4 regions of the Nesterenkonia lutea genome follow, and region 2 is predicted to be linked to each of the others. Evidence: riboswitches for the same ligand, from Rfam matches in the RefSeq annotation. Region 2 holds a riboswitch; each other region holds the start of a gene.
The links. A riboswitch is a leader RNA that binds a small molecule or an ion and turns the genes downstream of it on or off. The one in region 2 is predicted to bind S-adenosylmethionine.
Positions count from the first base shown of each region.

Region 1: another riboswitch for S-adenosylmethionine. It lies ahead of H4W27_RS13030 (NtaA/DmoA family FMN-dependent monooxygenase); the one in region 2 lies ahead of H4W27_RS10210 (flavin reductase family protein).
Region 3: another riboswitch for S-adenosylmethionine. It lies ahead of H4W27_RS07720 (LLM class flavin-dependent oxidoreductase); the one in region 2 lies ahead of H4W27_RS10210 (flavin reductase family protein).
Region 4: another riboswitch for S-adenosylmethionine. It lies ahead of H4W27_RS09235 (O-acetylhomoserine aminocarboxypropyltransferase/cysteine synthase family protein); the one in region 2 lies ahead of H4W27_RS10210 (flavin reductase family protein).

Region 1 is NZ_JADBED010000001.1:2,852,455-2,858,165, reverse strand. It holds gene H4W27_RS13045 (methionine ABC transporter ATP-binding protein) at 1-412, shown strand, start outside; gene H4W27_RS13040 (methionine ABC transporter permease) at 409-1,086, shown strand; gene H4W27_RS13035 (aldo/keto reductase) at 1,178-2,203, shown strand; SAM riboswitch class I at 2,293-2,394, shown strand; gene H4W27_RS13030 (NtaA/DmoA family FMN-dependent monooxygenase) at 2,408-3,832, shown strand; gene H4W27_RS13025 (acyl-CoA dehydrogenase family protein) at 3,874-5,142, shown strand; gene H4W27_RS13020 (DUF4244 domain-containing protein) at 5,383-5,607, shown strand; gene H4W27_RS13015 (TadE family type IV pilus minor pilin) at 5,591-5,711, shown strand, end outside.
Region 2 is NZ_JADBED010000001.1:2,235,368-2,241,078, forward strand. It holds gene H4W27_RS10200 (acyl-CoA dehydrogenase family protein) at 1-911, opposite strand, end outside; gene H4W27_RS10205 (acyl-CoA dehydrogenase family protein) at 1,111-2,340, opposite strand; SAM riboswitch class I at 2,346-2,432, opposite strand; SAM riboswitch class I at 2,617-2,703, shown strand; gene H4W27_RS10210 (flavin reductase family protein) at 2,712-3,239, shown strand; gene acs (acetate--CoA ligase) at 3,392-5,380, shown strand; gene H4W27_RS10220 (O-acetylhomoserine aminocarboxypropyltransferase/cysteine synthase family protein) at 5,377-5,711, shown strand, end outside.
Region 3 is NZ_JADBED010000001.1:1,687,630-1,693,340, reverse strand. It holds gene H4W27_RS07735 (polysaccharide deacetylase family protein) at 1-483, shown strand, start outside; gene H4W27_RS07730 (PPK2 family polyphosphate kinase) at 522-1,580, shown strand; gene H4W27_RS07725 (DUF805 domain-containing protein) at 1,605-2,138, opposite strand; SAM riboswitch class IV at 2,455-2,571, shown strand; gene H4W27_RS07720 (LLM class flavin-dependent oxidoreductase) at 2,639-4,027, shown strand; gene H4W27_RS07715 (ABC transporter substrate-binding protein) at 4,136-5,711, shown strand, end outside.
Region 4 is NZ_JADBED010000001.1:2,016,497-2,022,207, reverse strand. It holds gene H4W27_RS09245 (FAD/NAD(P)-binding protein) at 1-389, shown strand, start outside; gene H4W27_RS09240 (FAD-binding oxidoreductase) at 424-1,878, opposite strand; SAM riboswitch class IV at 2,035-2,163, shown strand; gene H4W27_RS09235 (O-acetylhomoserine aminocarboxypropyltransferase/cysteine synthase family protein) at 2,294-3,721, shown strand; gene metX (homoserine O-acetyltransferase MetX) at 3,737-4,843, shown strand; gene H4W27_RS09225 (acetamidase/formamidase family protein) at 4,934-5,711, shown strand, end outside.

The sequences.
Region 1 (5,711 bases), 620 kb from region 2:
GGAGGTCATCAGGTCCATCGCTGACCGAGTCGCAGTGATGGACAACGGGCGAATCGTCGAGACAGGGCTCGTCTATGACGTCTTCTCCAGTCCGCGCGAGACGAAGGATGCCAGCTTCGTCGGTGCGGCCTTGAAGAACCGTCCCTCGGTCGAGGAGGTGGAATGGATTCGTCGCCACAGCTCCGGACGACTCATCGTGGTCTCGCTGCATGACGCAGGCGCGGTCAGCGCGGTGCTGGGAGAGGCCGCGTCCCATGGAGTCTCGTTCGAGATCGTTCATGGAGGCATGAGCACCACCAAGAACGCCTCCTATGGACTGCTGACCCTGGCCGTGGAAGGTGATCCCGAAGCAGTGAGAGCCTTCGTCGCGGCGCTCGACGCCGCCGGGGAAGTGCAGGAGGTGGACGCGTGATCGACACATACCAGGCTCTGGACTGGAGCTATTACGGGCCCGAGCTGGTTGAGGCCATCTTCGACACCATCTATATGGTGGCGTGGGCGTTCCTGCTCGGCGGGCTGATCGGACTCGCCATCGGACTCACGCTGTACACCACGCGAGAGGGCGGACTCCTCTCGAACAAGCCTGCCTGGATGGCGATGAACTTCATCGTGAACCTGATCCGTCCGGTGCCGTTCGTCATTCTTATCGCGGCGCTGCAGCCGGTCACCATCTTCGTGATCGGCTCCGGGATCGGAAATGACGCGGTGATCTTCGTCATGATCTGGGCCTCCACCTTCGCGATCGCGCGGATCGTGGAGCAGAACCTGGTCTCCATCGATCCCGGCGTGATCGAGGCCGCCCGCGCCATGGGCGCCTCCCGGCGGCGCATCATCCTCACCGTGCTGCTGCCGGAGGCGCTGGGCCCGCTGATCCTGGGGTATACCTTTGTGATCATCGCGCTCACCGACATGTCGGCTCTGGCAGGGATCATCGGCGGCGGCGGCATCGGCAACTTCGCCATCGTCGAGGGCTACAACAGGTTCCGCCCGGAGGTCACCTGGCTGGCGGTCATCGTGGTGATCGTCTTCGTCCAGTCGCTCCAGCTGGTGGGCAACTGGGCGGCACGCAAGGTCATGCGTCGATGAACGGCGCCGAGGGCTCCTGCCCCGAGGTGCGGCCCCGCAGAACAGCTCGAACAGCCCGAACAGCAGCCCCGAACAGCAGAAGGATTCATCGATGACGCTACGTTCCATCACCCTGGGAGACGGCCGCCATGCATTGGAGGTCTCGTCACTGGGCTACGGTGCAATGTCCCTCGCCGGAGCCTACGGATCCGTCACCGACGCGGGGGCTCAGGAGATATTGGAGCATGTGGCCGATCGCGGCATCACATTCCTCGACACGGCCAACATCTATGGCGATGGCGAGAGTGAGCGTCTGGTCGGTGAGTTCCTGCGGAACCGCCGGGAGCAGTTCGTCCTCGCCACGAAGGTCGGCATCGAGAAGGGCGCAGGGGTCGGCAGACGCCGGGCGCGGGGAGATGCCGCCTACATCAGAGAACAGATCGACCTGAGCCTCGCGCGTCTGGGCACCGACTACGTTGATCTGTACTACCTGCACCGAGTCGACCCGCAGACTCCGATCGAGGAGAGTGTGGGCGCGCTGAGCGACCTGGTCACCGCTGGCAAGGTGAGGCGGATCGGACTCTCCGAGGCCACGGCTGAGGAGATCCGGAGGGCACATGCAGTGCACCCCCTCACCGCCGTGCAGAGCGAATGGAGCCTCTTCGCCCGCGACGTCGAGGAATATGTCCTGCCGGCCTGCGCGGAGCTCGGCATCGGGTTCGTCCCCTATTCACCCGTGGGCCGAGGTCTCCTCACCGACCACTTCGACGCCCAGGCTCTGCCCGCGGAGGACGCACGCAGGTCCTTTCCCTGGTTCAGGCCGGAGAACCTGGAGCACAACCACGCGCTGGCCGGTGAACTGCGCCTGAACGCGCAGCGTCTCCAGCTGCCCACCGCCGGCCTCGCCATCGCCTGGCTCTACCAGCAGGCCCAGGCTCGCGGCGTCGCGATCTCCCCCATTCCTGGGACCCGGTCTGCGTCGCACTGGGACGAGCTGCAGCGCGGGGCCGCGCAGCTGGAGCTCACCGGTGAGATCTCGGGGGAGCTTGATGCTCTCGCGGGACGGGTCCACGGTGATCGCAGCTTCGATCCCGCGTGGGTCTCCGGCGGGCGAGAGAACCTTCTCCCTCGCGACTGAGCCACTCCAAGCCCCTAAAAATGTTATATGAACATTTAATTCTTAATATGTGACAAAGCGCCTCCGCGGGCTTAGTCTCGTAGCTGTATCAACCATCAAGAGCGACTGAGAGATCTGGCTCAGTGACGTCGCAGCAACCCAAGTCGTGAACATTCACGTCGATACGGTGCTCCCGCCAGGACCGATGGAGAAAGGCAGGAATGTATGACTCGTCATGACCGTCCGCTGATACTGAGCCTCTTCGAGATGGGCTCGGTGGTGCACCTCTCGCCCGGAACGTGGACTCACCCTGAGGACCGGCGCCACGGCGTCGACAGTCTGTCCTTCTGGCGGGAGCTGGGCGGCATTCTCGAGCAGGGTCGATTCGACCAGCTGTTCCTCGCCGATGTGGTCGGCGCCTACGACAGCGCCGAGGACGGGCTGCGCAGCCCGGTGAGCCAGGGGTACCAGATACCTGCTCTGGACCCGCTGATCCTCCTCGGCGCACTGGCAGAATCCACCGATCACCTGGGGCTCGCCGCCACCTTCTCCACCACCTACGAGCCGCCGTTCGCCTTCGCTCGTCGCCTCGCGACCCTGGACGCGCTCTCCGAAGGGCGGATCGCCTGGAATGTGGTGACCTCGTACCTGAAGAACGCGGCGCAGAACTTCGGACTCCCGGACCAGGTCCAGCACGACACGCGCTATGAGATCGCGGACGAATTCCTCGACGTGGTCTACAAGCTGCTCCTGGGATCCTGGGACTCCGACGCGGTCCTGGGTGACACCCAGACTCGCACCTGGGCAGACCCGGACAAGGTGCGCTACATCGACCACAAGGGCCGTCACTTCTCGGTGCGTGGGCCACATCTGGTGGCACCGTCCCCGCAGCGCCTGCCGGTGATCTTCCAGGCGGGGAGCTCCCTGACCGGGATGGCATTCGCCGGCAGACATGCCGAGGTGGTGTTCCTGGGTGGGAACTCACCGGAGGCGATCCGGGCCAATGTGGAGACCATCAAGTCGCACGCCGCCGCTTCAGGACGAGATCCGGATCAGTTGCGCTTCCTGGCCGCGGCCCAGGTCATCGTGGCACCCACCGAGGAACAGGCCCACGCGAAGGCCGCGGAGATCGACCGTTGCCGCAGCGACTGGGCCGCCCTGCAGAAGAACGGGCGCATCCCGGGCCTGGAAAGGTATCCGCACGAGGAGCTCGTCGCTGACATCATCCGTCGCCGAGACCCCGGTCACGAGATCCTCATCCGCGGGTGGCGCGAGGGCCAGCGGGTCAAGGACCTTCGCGGTTCAGCCGGGGCCGGTGGACGAGCCAGAAACGGTCTCCGCGTGGTGGGCACCGGGGCTCAGGCTGCGGATGCGCTGACTCACTGGGCTCACGAGTCTGGTCTTGATGGCTTCAACATCGGCAATCAGATCAGCTTCGGCACCATCAGGGACTTCGTGGAACTGGTCGTCCCGGTGCTCCAGCGACGAGGCCTCGCCCGGACCGAATACACGCCCGGCCAGACCCTCCGCGAGCGCCTGCTCGGCGCAGGACCCGGCCCCCACAGCACACACCCCTCGAGCCGCTACCTGGATCCCTCCAACCTGAAGCTCCCGGCCGCACCCTTCGGCGCGCGCCTGACCCCAGCCTGAGCGATCCCCGCCGGCCCCGAACCCTTCACTTGAGGATCACCATGACACTTCATCACCCAGACCTGCACACCGACGCCGCCCCGGGCTACCCGGAACTCCATGAACGCTACGCCGAGGTCTTCCACCGGATCGCGCAGGGCGCCCTCGAGCGTGAACAAGGACGGATCCTTCCGTTCGAACAGGTCGAGTGGCTGCGGCACGCCGGCTTCGGCGCCCTGCGAGTCCCTCGCCATCTCGGAGGAGAAGGCGTCCCGGCGCAGACCCTGTTCCGGCTGCTCATCGACCTCGCCCAGTCTGACCCGCACGTGGCGCACCTGTGGCGCGGCCACTTCGCGTTCCTGGAAGCCCACCTGAGCAGCGGCGATTCCGCGGAGAGGGCCTTCTGGTCGAATCAGGCCGTGGAGCATCGCGCGATCATCGGCAACGCCCAGAGCGAACAGGGCATTGAAAGCTGGGAGAAGCAGACCACCACTCTGAGCCGTCACGCCGATGGGACGCTGCGACTCGACGGCAAGAAGTACTACAGCACCGGCACCCTGTTCGCGGACTGGGTCAACGTCACCACCCGCTACGGGGAAGAGTTCGCGAGCTTCCCGGTCAGGACCGATGCCCCCGGGCTGGTGCGCATCGACGACTGGGATGGTTTTGGGCAGCGACTCACCGGCACCGGGACCACCACCTTCGACCAGGTGCCGGTCGAGGAGGCACATCTGACGGTCCACGCGGCAGACCAGCGTCCCATCACGCACATGATCGGCTTCTACCAGCTGCACCTGCTCGCGGTGCTTGCCGGGATCGGCCGCCGCGCGGTGGATGACATCGTGACCCACATCCAGTCCAGCACCCGCCGACCCCTGGGGGCGCCCGCCGGGGTCACCCCCGCGTCTGACCCGCTGAACCAGGCCGTCATCGGTCGCGCCTCCGCGAAGGTGAAGGCAGTGCAGGCCTCCGTGCTGGACGCAGCGGCAGACCTGGAGCGCGCTTGGCAGGCACGGCACGGTGCCGAAGGTGCCGAAGCTGCCGAAGCTGCCGCTGATCGAGCGAACCTCTCGGTCTACCAGGCTCAGGTGGTGGCCATTCCACTGGTCCTGGAAGCCACCACGTCAATCTTCGATGCCACGGGAGCATCCAGCACGTCGGTGAGCAAGCTGCTGGACCGGCACTGGCGCAACGCCAGAACCATCTCCTCGCACAACCCGCTTCCGCGCAAGGAACAGTGGGTCGGCGGCTATGAGCTGCTCGGCACGCTTTCCTATCCGTGGCAGCTCCTTGACTCACACGCCGCAGGAGAACCTGAACGGGCTGCGTGAAGCCGCGAATCCCACACCGGCCCTCCGGTGGTCTTCCCCAACGCTGACTGTTCCGCGGTCTGCATCACCCCTCTCCACAGCGTCGCGCTGTCCGTCGGAATCGCTGATCGATCACCGGAGACTGGTGATCACCTGCAGTCAGCAGCGGTCATCAGTCGTCAGGCTCACGGAGTCTCGAATCCCGCTTCTCTGAAGCTCGAATATCCCGAGCGCCGGGCGACCGTCACGGAAGGCACAGTCATGGAAGTCACGATCACGGAGACGACATCAGCGCAAACCCGTCCGCAGGTGCCCGGGTATTCGATGCAGCAGCTCCATCAGGAGGAAGAAGGCCTCGCCACCGCTGAATATGGCATTGTCATGCTCGCCGCCGTGGGGTTCGCCGGGCTGCTGGTGGCCGTGCTGAGCTCTGACACCGCCCGCGGGCTGCTGACCGGCATCGTCGAACGTGCGTTGTCCTTCTGAGCCGCTCTGCACCCGCCGGGACGTTGCTGCGCACCCGAGCTCTGCTGCCGAGCGGGGCTCCATCAGTGCGGAGTTCGCGCTCGCGCTGCCCGGCGTGATCCTGG
Region 2 (5,711 bases):
GCCGTGTTCGCCTTGAGCTCCCCGACCAGCCGCTGGACGAAGGGATCGTGCCGGTACTTCGAGGCCGTGGAGAGGAACCAGGCATTGGGACGGGCATTGATCAGCTCCCGGCCTTTGGCGAGCGCCCCCTCAGCGATGCCCAGGTAGAGATTGCCGAAGGCGAGCTGGATCCCCGGGGTGACCAGCGCGGAGTAGGGCTCCTCCGTGAGGAAGCCGAGGACGTCGTCCTCGCCCACCAGCACATCGCTGTAGGTCACCGTGTTCGAGGAGGAGAGCCGCTGACCCAGGAAGTCCCAGTCGTCGACATAGGTGACCCCCCGGCGTCCGTGCTCCAGGACGAAGGCGAGGATGCGGCCGGTCTCGGGACCTTCGGAGACCCGCGCATTGACCAGGAGCACATCGCCGACGGCGGAGCCCGTGGAGTATCGCTTTCGGCCGTTGAGCCGGTAGCCGTCCTCGGTGGGGACCAGTGTGAGGTCCGGATCCGTGGGATTGACCGAATCCCCCCAGATCCACTGCCCCTGTGCCGTGGCGCGGAACCAGCGCTCGCGGTCTCTGGGCTCGGGGATGCTGAAGAGGATGTTCGCCTCGTTGATGTAGTGGTACGCCAGAAGCTGGGCGATGGAGGCATCCGCGCGGGCCAGGATGCGGATCACCTCCAGCGCCGTGGCCCAATGGCCGCCGCCGCCGCCGAACTGCTCGGGCACCAGCAGGGTGACCAGCCCAGAGGCCTTGAGCAGCCGAGCTTCGCGGTAGGGCGTCTCATTCGCGCGGTCTCGTTCCACGGCATCACCGGCAAGGGTCTGCGCCACGTGGGTGGCGATGGAGCTCCAGTCCTCGAGCTCTGCGGCGGAAGCCCCGCCGGTCCAGTGTGTGCGGGGCTCCGCTGTGGTGTTCAAAGGATGTGACACGGGTTCTCCTGGGCAGTGAGGGGCGGGGCTGTGAGGTCGGGCTGGGCTGCGAGGTCGGGCGGGGGCAAGGACTGGGCGGGGTGCTGTGCCGAGACCGCCAGAGGCGCCTGCCCGGAGCCGAGGACCGGCGGGGCGGTGGAACGGCTGAGGACGTTGCAGCGTCTGAGGACAGCGCGGCGTTGGAAAGACGGAGGCGGCGTCAGGCGAGCTGGGTGACCGCCGGAACATCGGGCTCGCCCACACTCCACAGCCGGACCGGTTCGGTGCCGTTGACGCGGTGATCGCCGGCGATCCGCGCCTTGTACACCCAGGGATTGTGGCTGGTCACCGTGCGCGCATTGCGCCAATGGCGGTCCAGTCCGCGGGCCTGGCTCACTCCTGAGGCGCCGAGCACATCAAAGATGCGGGTGACCGCCTCAAGCACGGGCCGGTGCAGCGCGACCTGCGCCCGTCCTGTGGCCAGCTCCACCGCGTTCGCGGCGCCGATCGCCTCCTCGGGGCTGCCTGTGCGCGCGGCATAGGCGGCATCCAGGTGTGACGCGGTGTGCAGCACCTGCGCTCGGGCCAGCGCGGCGACCGCGTCCACTTCGCCGATGGCCTGAAGCAGCTGCGGGTCCGTGCGCGGAGTCCGCGTGTTTGCGTGCGTATAGGTCCGCGGGCGCTCATGCAGCAGCGCCGCGGCATCGCGCGCGGCGGCCTCCACGATCCCCGCCAGGACGATGAGCAGGATGTGCTGGTAGAGCGCGGTCTGATAGGGGAAGCGGTCGGTGAGACCGCGGAGCTCTGCGGTCTCGACGGCGGCATCGGTGAGTCTCGCGGTGCCCGAGCCCGTGGTCCGCTGGCCGAAACCGTCCCAGTCGTTCTCGACCTGCACCCCGGGCTGATCCCGACGCACCAGCACGGCAAGCTCATTATCGGCCTCGTCTCGGGCCGTGACATCCAGCCAGTCGGCGAAGATCGCTCCGGTGGTGTAGTACTTCACCCCGTTGACCACGGGCCCTGCCGGGGTCTCGCTGACGACTGTCCCGGAGCGATGGAAGCCTCCCTTGCCCGGCTCGGTCCACGCATTTCCCACCAGCTCCCCCGCAGCGAGTCGGCCCAGCCACAGCTGCACACTCTGCTCGGTCTCTGGACGCTCTGTCGCTGAGCGCCACAGCAGGTCCTCCTGCACCGCGAGATGTCCGCGCAGCACCTGAGGAAGGTTGCTGTCTGCCGCCGCAAGCTCGAGGAGGACCTCGGTGGTCTGCACCCAGTCGAGGCCATAACCGCCCACGGCTGCCGGGAGTCGCAGTCTGCCGATGCCGGCTGCGGCCAGGTCGCGCACCTGGTCACGGGCCAGGTCGCGGTTGAGCTCCCGGTCCAGCGCGGAGAGCCCGGCACGCTCGACGGCGTCGCGCAGCTCTTGGGACACAGGCAGATGTATGTTCATACTTTCCTCCATCGGTCCTGGCGTTAGCACCCGGCAGTCCCGGGTTGCTGCGACGTCGACGGGCCAGATCCCTCAGTCGCTCTGGATGGTGATGGACCCAAATATAGAGGACGAACGACGGGTTTCGTCAAATGATCATGACGCCAGGTGTCCTGCTGTGTTCATACGCCGGTCCTTGAACACAGTTTCTGCAACTCGGCGACCGGACGTCATACGACGTCTCACAGTGCGAACAAATATTGCTGGTCGATGGGACCAGCGCGTAGCGTTGCCCTGTAACCATCCCGAGCGGCTGAGAGATCTGGCTCAGAGACGCCGCAGCAACCCGGATACGCCGGGTGCTAACGCCAGGACCGATGGAGTTGATCTGCATGTCTGTCCCTGCTCGTACTCTCGAAGCTCCCGCCACATCCCGCGTGGACTCTCTTGCGCTGCGCCATGCGCTCGCCCAGTTTCCACAGGGTGTCGTCGCCGTCGGCGCTGAGGTCAACGGCTCCCCCGAGGCGATCATCGCCTCGACCTTCACCGTGGGCGTCTCGCTGGAGCCGCCGCTCGTCACCCTGGCCGTCCAGCACGATTCCTCCACCTGGCCGAAGCTGCAGTCCAGCGGCAGCGAGCTGGGCATCTCCGTGCTCGGTCGGGATCAGTACGGGCTGTGCCGCCAGATCGCCTCCAAGGACCGGGCCAATCGCTTCACCGGGGTCGGCTATCAGCTGCACGGCTCTGCGCTGCTCCTGGAGGGGGTGCCGATGTGGCTGCGCACCCGCATCTATGACCAGGTCAGGGCCGGGGACCACGACATCATCGTGCTCGAGATCCTGGATCTGGACTTCACCGAAGATGCCGCCGGACTGGTCTTCCACCAGCATGAGTTCAAGACCCTGACCCCGCTGAGCTGACCCTGAAGGGCCTTTTGTTGACCACCCACCACACCCCTGCCCTGCCCTCCGGCGCGCCCTCGGTGAAGGCAGGACGTGCCGCGCTCGCCTCCACGGATCCGCTGCGGGCAGATGTCCATCACTGGTCCGACCCGGTGAACGAGGACGAGCGCATGGCCTTCTGGACCGAGGCCGCCACCCTGCTGGACTGGGAGACACCCTGGGAGCAGACGCATTCCTGGGTCCCGCCGAACCCGGCGATCCGGCGGGGCCCGGAGATCAGCTGGTACCAGGGCGGAACGCTCAACGCCGCGGTGAACTGCGTGGACCGCCATGTCGCGGCTGGACGCGGTGAACGCATCGCCCTGCACTTCGAGGGTGAGCCCGGAGACCGCGAAGACGTCAGCTATGCCGAACTCGGCCGCCGGGTCAACCAGGCGGCGAACGCGCTGACCGATATGGGCATCACGCGTGGGGACCGTGTGGTGGTCTACCTGCCCGTGCTCGTGGAGACGATCGTGATCACCCTGGCCTGCGCGCGGATCGGCGCCGTGCACTCGCTGGTCTTCGGCGGGTTCTCCGCCGAGGCGCTGAAGTTCCGCGTGGAGGACACCGGAGCCAAGCTGCTGGTCACCACCGATGGTCAGTACCGACGCGGCAAGGCGGTCCCGGTGAAGGCCAACGCTGACGCCGCGGTGGCCGAGGCCGCTGTGGAGCACGGTGGAGATCTGGAACATGTCCTGGTGATCAGGCGCACCGACTCAGCCGTGGAATGGACCCCGGGGCGCGATCTCTGGTGGCACGAGGTGGTGGAGACCGCCTCGACCGAGCACAGCCCGGAGTTCTTCGATGCCGAGACCGAGCTGTTCATCATGTACACCTCTGGCACCACCGGCAAGCCCAAGGGCCTGGTCCACACCACCGGTGGCTACCTCACCGGAGCGCTCTACACGTATCTGCGGCTCTTCGCCCATCCGGACCCGGCGCGACGCGCGAATGACGTCCACTGGTGCACGGCGGACCTGGCCTGGGTCACCGCCCATACCTACGAGATCTATGGCCCGCTGGCCGCCGGCGCGACCCAGGTGATCTTCGAAGGCACCCCGAACACCCCGCACGAGGGTCGGCACTTCGAAATCATCGAGCGGCACAGGGTCAGCACGTACTACACCGCCCCCACGCTGGTCCGCTCGCTCATGGGCTGGTTCCCGGACGGCGTCCCGCAGCACTATGACCTCTCCTCCATCCGGCTCGCCGGAACCGTGGGCGAGGCGGTGAACCCCGAGGCCTGGCAGTGGATCCGTCGGCAGATCGGCCGAGACACCACCGACGACGCCGGCCAGCCGGCACTTCCCATGGTGGACACCTGGTGGCAGTCCGAATCCGGGTCCACGGTGCTCTCCCCACGCCCCGAAGACGCCGGGTTCACACGTCCGGGACTCAAGCCCGGTGCGGCCAGCCGCGAGATGCCGGGCTGGGGCGCCGCCGTCGTCGATGACGCCGGCCGACCGGTGCCTGCGGGGACGCAGGGGAACATCGTCCTCACCGCGACCGGGCCCTCCATGGCCAGGACGGTCTGGGGAAGTCCCGAGCGGTACTACAGCTCCTACTGGGAGAAGTACGCTGATCAGGGCTGGTTCCTCGCCGGGGACGGCGCCCGGAGGGATGAGGACGGGGACCTCTGGATCCTGGGACGGATCGACGATGTCATCAACATCTCCGGGCACCGGCTCTCCACCATCGAGATCGAATCCGCGCTGATCTCCCATCCCGACGTGGTCGAGGCGGGGGTCTGTCCCGTCTTCGATGAGATGACCGGTCACGCCGCCGTCGCCTTCACCGTGCTCACCACTGCGGCCCGCGAACGCCTGGACGCCGCAGGTGGCGCGGGCAGCGACGCCGAACGTGAGCTGCTGAGCGCGCTGCGCAGCCATGTGGGCGAGGTGATCGGGCCGGTGGCGAAACCGCGCAGCGTGATCCCGGTGCCGGAAGTGCCCAAGACCCGGTCCGGGAAGATCATGCGCCGGCTGCTGACCCAGCTGCATGACGGTGAGACCCTCGGGGACACCACGAGCCTGCAGAATGAACCCTGTGTTCCGAAAATTGAAGAGATCTGCCAACGGCGCGGGACCGCGCCGCGGAGAGAAGAGGTAGCTACATGAGCGATCGCCAGTTCGGCTTCCGCACCCGCGCCCTGCATGCAGGAGCCGTGCCCGATGCGGTCTACGGCTCCCGTGCCGTGCCCATCCACCAGTCCACCTCCTTCGTCTTCAAGGACACCACCGACGCCGCGAACCTCTTCGCGCTGCAGAAGTACGGGAACATCTACTCCCGCATCGGCAACCCGACGGTCTCCGCGCTGGAGGAGCGCATCGCCTCCCTGGAGGGCGGCATCGGCGCGGTGGCCACGGCCTCGGGGATGAGTGCCGAGTTCCTGGTCTTCGCGGCGCTCTGCGGCTCGGGGGACCATATCGTGGCCAGCTCCAAGCTCTA
Region 3 (5,711 bases), 550 kb from region 2:
CTCTTGCTGGAACAGGGCATCAAATACGACCACTCGCTGATGCACCGGGACTTCGAGCCCTACTACGTGCGCGCCGGGGACAACTGGGAACAGTCCAAGATCGACTACGACAAGCCTGCCAGCAGTTGGATGAAGCCGCTCATCCGGGGGGAGGAGACCGATCTGGTCGAGATCCCGGCCTCCTGGTACCTCGATGACCTGCCGCCGATGATGTTCATCAAGTCCAGTCCCAACAGCCACGGCTTCGTGAACCCGCGCCAGCTCGAGGAGATCTGGCGCGACCAGTTCGACTGGGTCTACCGGGAGAGTGACTACGCGGTCTTCACCATCACCATCCACCCGGACGTCTCCGGGCGTCCGCAGGTGCTGCTGATGCTGGAGCGGCTGATCGAGCACATCAACTCCCACGAAGGGGTGAAGTGGTCGCAGTTCAACGACATCGCCGATGACTTCCTCCGCAGGTCACCGCGCCAGTTCGGCTGACATACTTGCCCTCAGACCACTCGCCACAAGGAGACGCCTTGCCCAAGAATGATCAGAACCCCGCCCCTCTCGATGTTTCGCTGACCGGTGTGCGGGGGCCCAAGGGTGCGAAGAAGACCCCGTTCGAGGGCGACCCCCGCAGCCTCTGGCGGGTCAGCCAGTTCGCCTCCCCGTTCAGCCTCCCCGACGCACCGACTCGCAAGAAGGTGGGCTTCAAGGGCAAGAAGGACGACGGCGAGGACGCGCTCGCCGAACGCGCCGAGATGCTGGCTGATCTGCAGGAGCTCATGTGGGCCCACGTGGTCTCCGCCCCGGAGGCCGAGCAGCGGGAGGTGGCCAAGGCGATCGCCGCCCGGGTGCCGCGCCGCTCCCCGCAGGAGAAGGCCCGCCGCGAGGAGCTGTTCTCTCCCGAGGTGGAGAGCGCCCTCAGCGGCCTGGCCCGCGGACCGCGCGTGCTGCTGATCCTGCAGGGCATGGATGCCGCCGGCAAAGGTGGAGTGGTCAAGCAGGTGGTCAGCTCCATGGACCCCATGGGCGTGGAGGTGGCCGGGTTCGGCAAGCCCACCCCCGAGGAGAACGGCGAGCACTACCTGGAGCGCGTGATCCGCAGGCTCCCGCGGCCAGGGCATGTGGGAGTCTTTGACCGCTCGCACTACGAGGACGTGCTGGTTCCCACCATCACCGGCAGCGAGAGCACGGAGGAGCTGGAGCGCCGCACTGAGGCGCTGAAGCTCTTCGAGCTTGAACTGGTTCGTCAGGGGTTCGTGATCATCAAGGTCATGCTGCATGTCTCCCCGGAGGAGCAGCTGGATCGGCTGATCTCCCGGCTGGACCGCGAGGAGAAGCACTGGAAGTACGACCCCTCCGACGCCGATTCCCGCGCTCAGTTCTCCCTCTACCAGTCGATCCACGCGTATCTGCTGGAAGCCACCGACGCCGACCACGCGCCCTGGCATGTGATCGGCGCAGACCGCAAGTGGTACTCCCGACTGGCGGTGCAGGAGCTGCTCATCGCGGCGTTCGCGGATCTGAACCTGCGCTGGCCCGCGGCGGACTATGACGTGGAGACCGAACGGAAGCGGCTGCTGGAATCGTGAGGCCGCACTGACGAAGAAGAGAGCCTAGGGGAGGGGACGTCCTACATTCTGTGCCTCGGCCGATGGTTCCGTCGGGTACTCCCAGGCATGGATGTGCTTCTCAGGCCGAGTCGGCAGGATCATCAGGACCAGCACGATGATCGGGCCGATGAAGGGGATCAGCCACAGGAAGTACATAGGTCCTGGGAGTCCTGCGTCGTGCAGCCTTCGCCAGCTAAGGGCAAGCATCGGAAGGACCGTCACGACGCCCCAGATGAAAGCCGCGAGCGCGCTCATGAGGACGAGTCCCTCGACGTTTCCGGTGCCCTGAGTCAGGTCGAAGTAGCCCAGCGCAGGATCATATGTGCGCAGGTAGGGGATCGCGATCAGCCCGCTGACGACGTTCGTGAAGAGCTGTACCCACCAGTATTCGCTGCGCGAGGCGTACCCCTTGAAATGCGCGTACTTGCCGAAGAACCGCCGCACGGCTTGGCCCAGCGTGGCGCCGTAGAGCGGAGTATTCTGCTCAGGATCTGCTGTGTGTTTGAACTGTGACGGATCGGTGTTGGACAGGCTCACGCGCATCACTCCGTTGTCGACTGTTGCCCTATATATGTTCGAACCTAGGTGAAGTGGCGGTGTTAAGGGAAGTCGCACATGTGGCAGCTGCCTAGCATTGAGGTTTAAATCGAGGTGGTCTGACATCGGGTTTCTGACGAGCCAGCGGGGGTCGAGATCCTCTTCGAACCGCCGGAGCAGGTGGGCGCGATTCGCGCGGTCGTGGAGCCGCAGAGGAGAGTCCCTGTGTCGAAAGATGATGCAATGTGTCACTTTATGTTAACAACTATGTTCACCACTTGTGATCAGGCGGATCACTCTCTAGGCTGAGCTACAGAATCACGAGATCCGGACGACAGCCCTGGCTGTCCGGACAGCAACCCTCTCACCGTAGTGGGGTGCTCCAGGTGATGATTCGGCCCGGTGTCAACACCGTCCCGGGCAAGTACGGTGCCCCTGCGGCAGCTCTCTCAGCGGAGCGGCCCAGGAGCGCCACGGTCAGAGAGAGACGTGGACACTTCATGCCCGAGCAGACTCCGGCACGCGCCCCGCTGCACTTCAATGCCTTCGTGATGAACACGAACAGTCACATCCACCACGGCCAGTGGCGCCGCGAGGATGCGCAGCAGACGGAGTTCACCGACGTGGACACCTGGATCAACCTGGCCAAGATCCTGGAGGAGGCGAAGTTCGACGCGATGTTCTTCGCCGATGTCTCGGGCCACTACGGCGACTCCGACGCGGACTACTCGGTGTACCTCAACGAGGGGCTGCAGATCCCGTCCAACGATCCGACCGTGCTGCTGGGCGCCCTGGCCGTGGTGACCGAGAACATCGGTCTGGCCACCACATCCAACGTCTTCCAGTCGCATCCGTTCCAGTTCGCCCGGCAGATCTCCACGCTGGACCACATCTCCAAGGGTCGGATCGCCTGGAACATCGTCACCGGGATGCAGGACAACGGCTCCCGCAACTACGGCATGCCTCGACTCACCGAGCACTCCGAGCGCTACCGCTGGGCCGATGAGTACGTCGATGTGACCTACAAGCTCTGGGAAGGCTCCTGGGAGGACGACGCAGTGATCAAGGATCGTGCGGGATCCCAGTACTCGGACCCTGACAAGGTGCACAAGATCTACCACCAGGGCGAACGCTATTCGGTGGAGGGCCCGCATCTTCCCTCGCCGTCGCCGCAGCGCACCCCCGTCCTCTTCCAGGCCGGCTCTTCCGCCTCGGGTCGCGACTTCGCCGCCCGCAACGCCGAAGCTGTCTTCCTGGGGGCTCCGAACGCAGAGGCGGCGAGGTTCCAGATCGAGGACACCCGCGCTCGCGCCGTGGAAGCCGGACGCGCAGCGGGGGATATCAAGTTCTTCCAGGGCCTGAGCTTCATCATCGGAGACACCGAGGAAGAAGCTCAGCGGAAGCTCAAGGAAGCCGAAGAATACGTCTCGCTGGACGGCTACCTCGCGCACGCGGCCCTGGTGGACCCGGACGGACGCGTCTACCCACCCGAGACGCCGCTGAAGGACGTGCAGACCAACACCCGGCGTGGGTTCACCGAGTGGGCGTCCAAGACGATCACCGACCGTGAACCTCTGGTAGCCGACATCGCCTGGCGCTCCAACCGCAACAACCGGATCGTCGGCACGCCTGAGCAGATCGCCGATCAGCTGGAACTGTGGCAGGCCGCCGGCGTGGACGGCGTGAACGTCGTCAACTGGGTGATCCCCGGATCCTTCCAGGAGTTCGCCGACAAGGTGCTGCCCGTCCTGCGCGAGCGAGGCCTCGCCCAGCGCGAATACACCCCGGGCACGCTGCGGCAGAAGCTCTTCGGTCGCGACCGGCTGCCCGAGACCCACCCGGGCGCCCGCTACCGCGGAGCATTCGCCGCGGTCCCCGCCACCGTCTGAGCCTCGCGCACCACCATTCCTCCCGTCTGAACCACTCCGAGAAGGAGCACCATGACCACCCCGCCCTCCCCGAACGCACCCAAAAACAAGTGGAGATCCAGACTTCCCATGGGTGCAGCAGCGCTCCTCAGCGCAGCCGTACTCACCGCATGCAGCGGCACCTCCGGCCTGGTCAGCACCGAACAGGTCGCGGACCGGCAGTCCACTGACGATCCCCAGTCCGGCGGCATCATCGAATACGGGCACCTCCAAGAGCCCAAGTGCGTCTTCGGCGGGTGGATCCAGGAGAACTTCACCGCGCGCCAGATCCTGGACTCCCTCGTCTCTCAGGATGACGAGGGCGAGATCGTCCCCTGGCTCGCCACCGACTGGGAGGTCTCCGAGGATCAGCTGGTCTGGACGCTGGATCTGCGCGAAGACGTCTCCTTCACCGACGGCACACCCGTCAACGGCCAGGCCGTGGCGCACAACTTCGACTACTGGCTCGACGGCGGCAACGGCACCGCCGCCGCACACCTGGGCGGCTTCTATGAAGAAGCCACCGCAGTGGATGAGCACACCGTCGAGATCCAGCTCTCCGCCCCGTTCTCGCCCTTCCTCTCCACCTTGTCCCAGTCCTATTTCGGCATTCAGTCGCCCACCGCACTGGAGACCCGCAGCGATGAGGAGAACTGCAGAGCCCCCATCGGCTCGGGTCCCTTCACCGTGCAGGCCTGGGAGAGCGGCCAGTACCTCGAGTTCGCCCGCAATGAGGACTACAACTCCGCCCCTGCGAACGCGAAGCACCAGGGTCCGGCCTATGTGGAGGGGATCCGGTGGAGCTTCATCCCGGACAACACCTCGCGCTACGGCTCGCTGCTCTCCGAGGAGAGCGACGTGATCGGGGAGGTCCCTGCGGTGAACATCGCCGAGGTCAAGGAGCGTTTCGACTTCGAGCAGTACATCACTCCGGGCCGGCCCGTGGTGATCAACCTCAACACTGAGAAGGGCGTCTTCGCCGATCAGCAGGTCCGCCAGGCATTGAGCTTCGCCACCGATCGGGAAGCCAACATCGAGTCGGCGTTCCTGGGCACGGTCCCCTTCGAACCCAGCGGGTATCTGTCCCAGAGCACCCCGGGTTACGACGTCGACGCGGCCACCGAGTACCCCTTTGATCTTCACCGTGCCAATGAGCTCCTGGACGAGGCCGGCTGGACCGAACGTGCCGAGGACGGCACGCGGATCAAGGACGGGGAACGCCTGGAGGTGCTGTTCACCTACGGGTTGAACACCATCGTCACCCCCGACGGGAACACCGCGATCCAGAACTTCCAGGAGCAGGCGCGCGCCGCCGGCTTCGACATCCAGCTGCGCCCGCTCACCCCCTCGGAGAACTCCTCGGGAGCCTTCTCCGGCCCGGACGCCTATGACGCGCAGGTCGGTTATTGGACCAGCCCGCATGCCGGCATCCTCAACATCAACTACCGCCCGGGCACCGAAGAGGCGCCCAACGGCGCGAACACCACGTTCCTGGCAGATCAGGGAGTCTTCTCCACGATCCAACAGGCGCTGCAGGCCCCGACATCGGAGGAGGTCACCGAGCACTTCTCCCAGGCGCAGTACGAGCTCAGCGAGCTCGCCCCCGCCATCGGGCTCTACACCCAGACCAACACCATCGCCGTCTCTGAGGAGCTCAGCGGCGTCT
Region 4 (5,711 bases), 220 kb from region 2:
CCGCGGAATCTCCGGCTGTGGCGGCCCCCACCTATCAGGCCCGCTGGCTGCTGGAGGCGATGATGCCGGCGAACCGGGTCCAGCTCTCCCGCTCGCCGCTGGTGGCAGGCTTACTGCGCAGCGGCCTCGCCCGGCCACGGGAACTCGCGGACGCCTCCGGGGCGCCGCGGGCCGGCAAGGGCTTCGACGTCACACCGCCGCCGCACCGGCTGATCCCCGCCGACGGGGCGCAGCCGGAGGAGATCTACGTGCTCGGACTCCAGCTCAGCTCCGTGCAGTGGGGGACTGCCATCGCCGCAGAGGCCGGCGGAGACGCCGAATCCTCCGCGCGCACGCTGGCAGATGCCGATGCCGCCGCCCGGGCAGTGCTGGCTGGACCGGCGGCTTGAAACGGGCCGGCGGAGCCCGCCGGGCCGGCACCGGTCACAGGATCGCGCGCCCCGGGTTGAGCCGATGGTCAGGGTCAAAGACGTTTTTGATGCTGCGCTGGAGCTCGATGACCTCGGCTGACTGTTCCCAGCTCAGCCAGCGCAGCTTATAGGTGCCGATGCCGTGCTCGCCGGTGATCGTCCCGCCCATCTCCAGGGCGATCCGCACGGAGCCGTCCAGGGCGGCATGCAGTCGGGACAAGGCTGAGACCGTCTGGGACGAGGCGCCGTCGTCGTCGCTCTCGCGGTCCTGCGCGCTCGGTTCTGGACCGGCCAGAGGTTCGATCTCGGAGCTGGGGACGCTGAAGGTGGGGTGCAGGTTCCCGTCCCCCGCGTGGGCGACGACCTTCAGCTGGACCTGGTGCTCCTCAGCAAGATCTTCGATCGCGCGGATATAGTCCACCAGCCTCGAGCGCGGGACCGCGACATCCTCGCCCACCCGGACCTCGGTGACGATCCCGTCCCCACGGGCGTGCCGGCGCAGCTCGATCAGCCGCTCAGATTCGGTGGACCCCGGAGCGCTGACCTCGGCGCCGAGCCCGCTGAGAACCTTGCGGATGATCTCCGCCTCGATGCTCGCACCGTGACCGTCGGTCTGGATCAGCAGCAGGGTGTTGCCGCGCTGAGCCAGGTCCGAACCCTGCGCCTCATCCAGGGCCAACATGGTCCGGTGGTCCAGCAGCTCGGTGATCGCGGGCTGGACTCGGGCCCTGCCGATGTCGAGCACGCCCTGGGCGGCGGTGGTCAGCTCGCCGAAGAAGGCGGCGATGGTCTCGGTGTGTCGGCTCAGGTGTCGCAGCCGCACGGTGACGCCCACGACGATCCCCAGGGTCCCCTCGGAGCCGACGAAGAGGCTGGTCAGGTCGTAACCGGCCACCCCTTTGAAAGTGGCCTGGCCGGTGTGGATCAGCGTGCCGTCGGCGAGCACCACATCCAGGGCCAGCACCGAATCTCGGGTCACCCCATATTTGGCGCAGCGCAGCCCGCCGGCATTGGTGGCGACATTGCCGCCGATGGTGGACGTGCGATAGCTGGCCGGGTCGGGGGCATACATCAACCCATGCTCGGCCGCCGCGGTGTTCAGGTCCGCGTTGATCACGCCCGGTTCGACCACGGCGACCTCGTCCTCTGCCCGCATCGCAAGGATCCGGTTCATGCGGGTCAGGTTCAGCACCACGGAGCCGGCAGTGGTGTTGGCGCCGCCGGAGACGGAGGTCCCCGCCCCGCGGGTGATGACCGGGAAGCCATGCTCGGCGGAGAGGCGCACCAGCTTCTGCACGTCCTGCGCCGATTCCGCGAAGACGACGGCGAGCGGAGCATGCACCTGCCAATGCTCGAGCGGCCCCTTGTCCACCGCGTGGGACTCGAGCTCTCCGGCCTCGGTGCTCAGGGCGTGGTGCGTGAAAGAGTCGCGCAGGACTGTCAGGACATGGTGGACGGAGGCGCTCATGGGGCCGAGTCTAGGCGAGCGGAATCCGTCCACCTGCCGCGGTGCTGCTGCACTCGGCTGTCGCGGCGCACTGGCGCTGAACTGTCGCGACGCACTTGCGCTCAACCGCTGCGGCCCACTTGCGCCGGGGCGTTCCGCGATGCAGACTTGTCCCTAGGTCAAGAGTGCCAGCGCAAAACCCCGGTTTGCTGGCCGACAACCCTCCAGTTCGCGGTGGGGTGCCCCGGGTGACGACCTGGCTGCGGCGATCACGTGACTCAGTGATCGACGTGGCAAGCGCGGGCCACACACCAGTGCGGGCCCTTACACCAGTCCTCAGGACAGGGCCGTACAGGATTCAGCGCCAGAAGCTCTCGCAGCTGGCAGCGACGTTCATGCGCGGCTCCGCCTCGGACCGCATTGAACGGAGAATCCCTTGAGCAACGACAACAGCACCTGGCAGTTCGAGACCCAGCAGATCCACGCCGGAGTCGCCCCCGACCCCGTCACCGGAGCACGGGCGCTGCCGATCCAGCAGACCACCTCCTTCGTCTTCCCGGACACGGCGGCCGCAGCACGCCGCTTCGGACTCGAAGAGATCGCCCCGATCTACTCCCGCATCGGCAACCCCACGGTCCAGGCGATCGAGGACAAGATCGCCGCCCTCGAGGGCGGAGTCGGAGCGCTGGCCGTCGGCTCGGGACAGGCCGCCACCTCCCTGGCCCTGCTGAACATCGCGGAATCCGGAAGCCACATCGTCGCCTCCCCGACGCTCTACGGCGGCACGCAGAACCTCTTCAAGCACACGCTGCCGAAGTTCGGCATCGAGGTGACCTTCGTGGAGGATCCCGATGACCTGGAGTCATGGCGCGCCGCCACGCGGGAGAACACCGTGGCCTTCTTCGGGGAGTCCGTGGCCAATCCGCGCGGAGACGTGCTGGACATCGAGGGGGTGGCCTCGGTCGCCCATGAACATGGCGCGCCGCTGATCATCGACTCCACGCTGACCACCCCGTACCTGATCAAGCCGATCGACTTCGGGGCCGACGTCGTCGTCCACTCGGCCACGAAGTTCCTCGGCGGCCACGGCACCGCCATCGCCGGAGTGATCGTGGACTCCGGACGCTTCGACTACTTCGCCCACCCAGATCGCTTTCCCGGGTTCAGCACTCCGGACGAGAGCTACCACGGGCTCGTCTTCGGCCGGGATCTCGGCGCCGAGGGGATCTTCGGGGTCAACCTCTCCTTCATCCTCAAGGCCCGCGTGCAGCTGCTGCGCGACCTCGGCCCCGCACTGTCCCCGCACAACGCCTTCGAGATCAACCTGGGCCTGGAGACCCTCTCGCTGCGGATCGAGCGCCACGTCGCCAACGCGCAGAAGGTCGCCGAGTACCTGGAGGCTCATGATGCGGTGAAGCGGGTCTACTACTCCGGGCTGCCCTCGAGCCCCTGCTACGAACGCGCGCAGAAGTACCTGCCCCGAGGCACCGGCGCGGTGCTGGCCTTCGAGCTCGCCGGTGGAGCCGGCGACGACGACGAGACGCAGGCCCGTGCGGGCCAGACGCTGGTCGACGCGCTCGAGCTGCACTCGCTGGTGGCCAATGTCGGTGACGTGCGCTCCCTGGCCATCCACCCGGCCTCGACCACCCACCGGCAGCTCAGCCCCGCCGAACAGCATGCCGCCGGGGTCAAGCCCGGTCTGGTCCGGCTCTCGGTGGGCCTGGAACACATCGACGACATCATCGCCGATCTCGCCCAGGGACTGGAGAAGGCGGCAACGATCCAGGCCGCTGACCAGGACTCTTCTGAGCAGGACCAGAGTGCGGACAATGTGACGAAGCAAGAAGCCGCAGCAGCGGTCTGAGGTTAGGGTGATCGGGTGCTGAATGACTTTGGGGACAGGCCCGCGGGTGCGCTGAAGACGGTCGATGTCGGAGCGTACACATTTGAGACAGGTGGGCAGCTTCCCGAAGTCACCATCGCCTACGAGACCTGGGGCACGCTCGAAGAGGACGGCAGCAATGCGGTCCTCGTGGCGCACGCCCTGACCGGGGACTCCCATGTCGCCTCCACCCCGGCAGATCCTTCCATCGGCTGGTGGGAGGGCCTGCTGGGCCCGGGACGCCCGATCGACACCCAGCGCTGGTTCGTCATCGCTCCGGCGATGGTCGGCGGCTGCTACGGCTCCACCGGACCCGCCTCCCTGGATCCCGAGGGGAAGCCCTATGGCTCCCGATTCCCCTTCGTGACGATTCGCGATTCCGTGCACCTGGAAGCCCGGCTGGCTGAAGCCCTGGGCATCCAGAAGTTTCACACGGTGATCGGTGGATCCATGGGAGGCGCCCGCGCGCTGGAATGGGCCGCCACGTACCCGGAGATGGTCGACGGCGTGGCGGTCTTCGCCTGCGGTGCGGCGTCGACTGCCGAGCAGATCGCCTTCGGCCAGGCCCAGGTGCTGGCGGTGGAGAACGATCCGCATTTCTGCGGGGGCGACTACTACGGTGGACCTGCCCCGCAGTCGGGGCTCGGACTCGCCCGACGGATCGCCCACATCACGTACCGCGCCGAGGCGGAGCTGGGCGCACGATTCGGCCGGGCTGCCCAGGGCGCAGAAGATCCCTTCGGCTGGAGCCGACGGCGCCGCGGCCGCTACCAGGTGGAGTCCTATCTGGACCATCAGGCGAACAAGCTGCTCAAGCGTTTCGACCCCAACTCCTACCTGATCCTCTCCGAGGCGCTGATGAGCCATGACGTGGGTCGGGGGCGCGGGGGAGCGGCTCAGGCGCTCGCCGGGGTCACGGCCGTCCCCTTCCTGGCGGCGGTGGAGACCGATCGGCTGTATCTTCCCGAGCAGTCCCAGCAGATCGCAGATTCGATTCCAGGGGACCACTCGGTTCACATGATCCACTCGCCGATCGGGCACGACGGGTTCCTCACCAGCGCAGAGCAGCTCGGGGTCCCCATGCGGGCCACGCTGCGGCTCTGAACCGCTGTTCAGCCGAAACAGGTATTCCAAGGATGTCACCGCGCTGTAACAACTGATCGGGCAGACTGACCGGGACGAGGAGAGTGATCCATGAGCCCGCAGCCCATCCTTCAGCCCGGTGAGCACCTGCCCGTGGGCGGCCGGTATCTGCCGGCCACCGCAGAGAACATCTTCTGGGGGAGGCTTCCCTGCGCGGCCGACGCTCCGGTGATGCGCGTCCAGTCAGGTGAGCAGGTCGTCATCGACACCCTCTCCCATGAGGGCATCCTCGAAGATCAGGGCCGTGATCCGCTGGCATACTTCACCAGCCACGGTGTCCCGGCCGAACAGGTGCTCACCGACGCCATCGAGCTCGCCGCCAGTGATCACCCGCGCGATGCGGCCGCAGACGGCCCGCATGTGAACACCGGGCCGATCCACGTCGAGGGCGCGCTCCCCGGAGACCTGCTCAAGATCAGCATCGACAGGCTGCAGCGCCGTGTCCCCTATGGCATCATCTCCAACCGTCACGGCAGGGGAGCGCTGAACGGCGAGTACCCCCGCCGGGAGGGCAACGTCTCGATCTTCGCCGACGTGGAGGAGACTGAAGCGACTCAGGACGGGAAGGCACAGGCTCGGGGACGGATGGCCCCGCGCGCCGGCGCCGAGAAGCTGCTGACCTTCGATCTGGCCCCCTTCTTCGGCACCATCGGCGTGGCCGTGAAAGGGGAGACGCGCCCCCATTCGGTGCCGCCGGGGCCCCATGGCGGCAACATCGACATCAAGATGCTCACCGAAGGAGCCTCGCTCTACCTTCCGGTGCAGGTTCCGGGGGCGCTGGCCTTCGTCGGGGATCCCCACTTCGCCCAGGGCGACGGTGAGGTCGCAC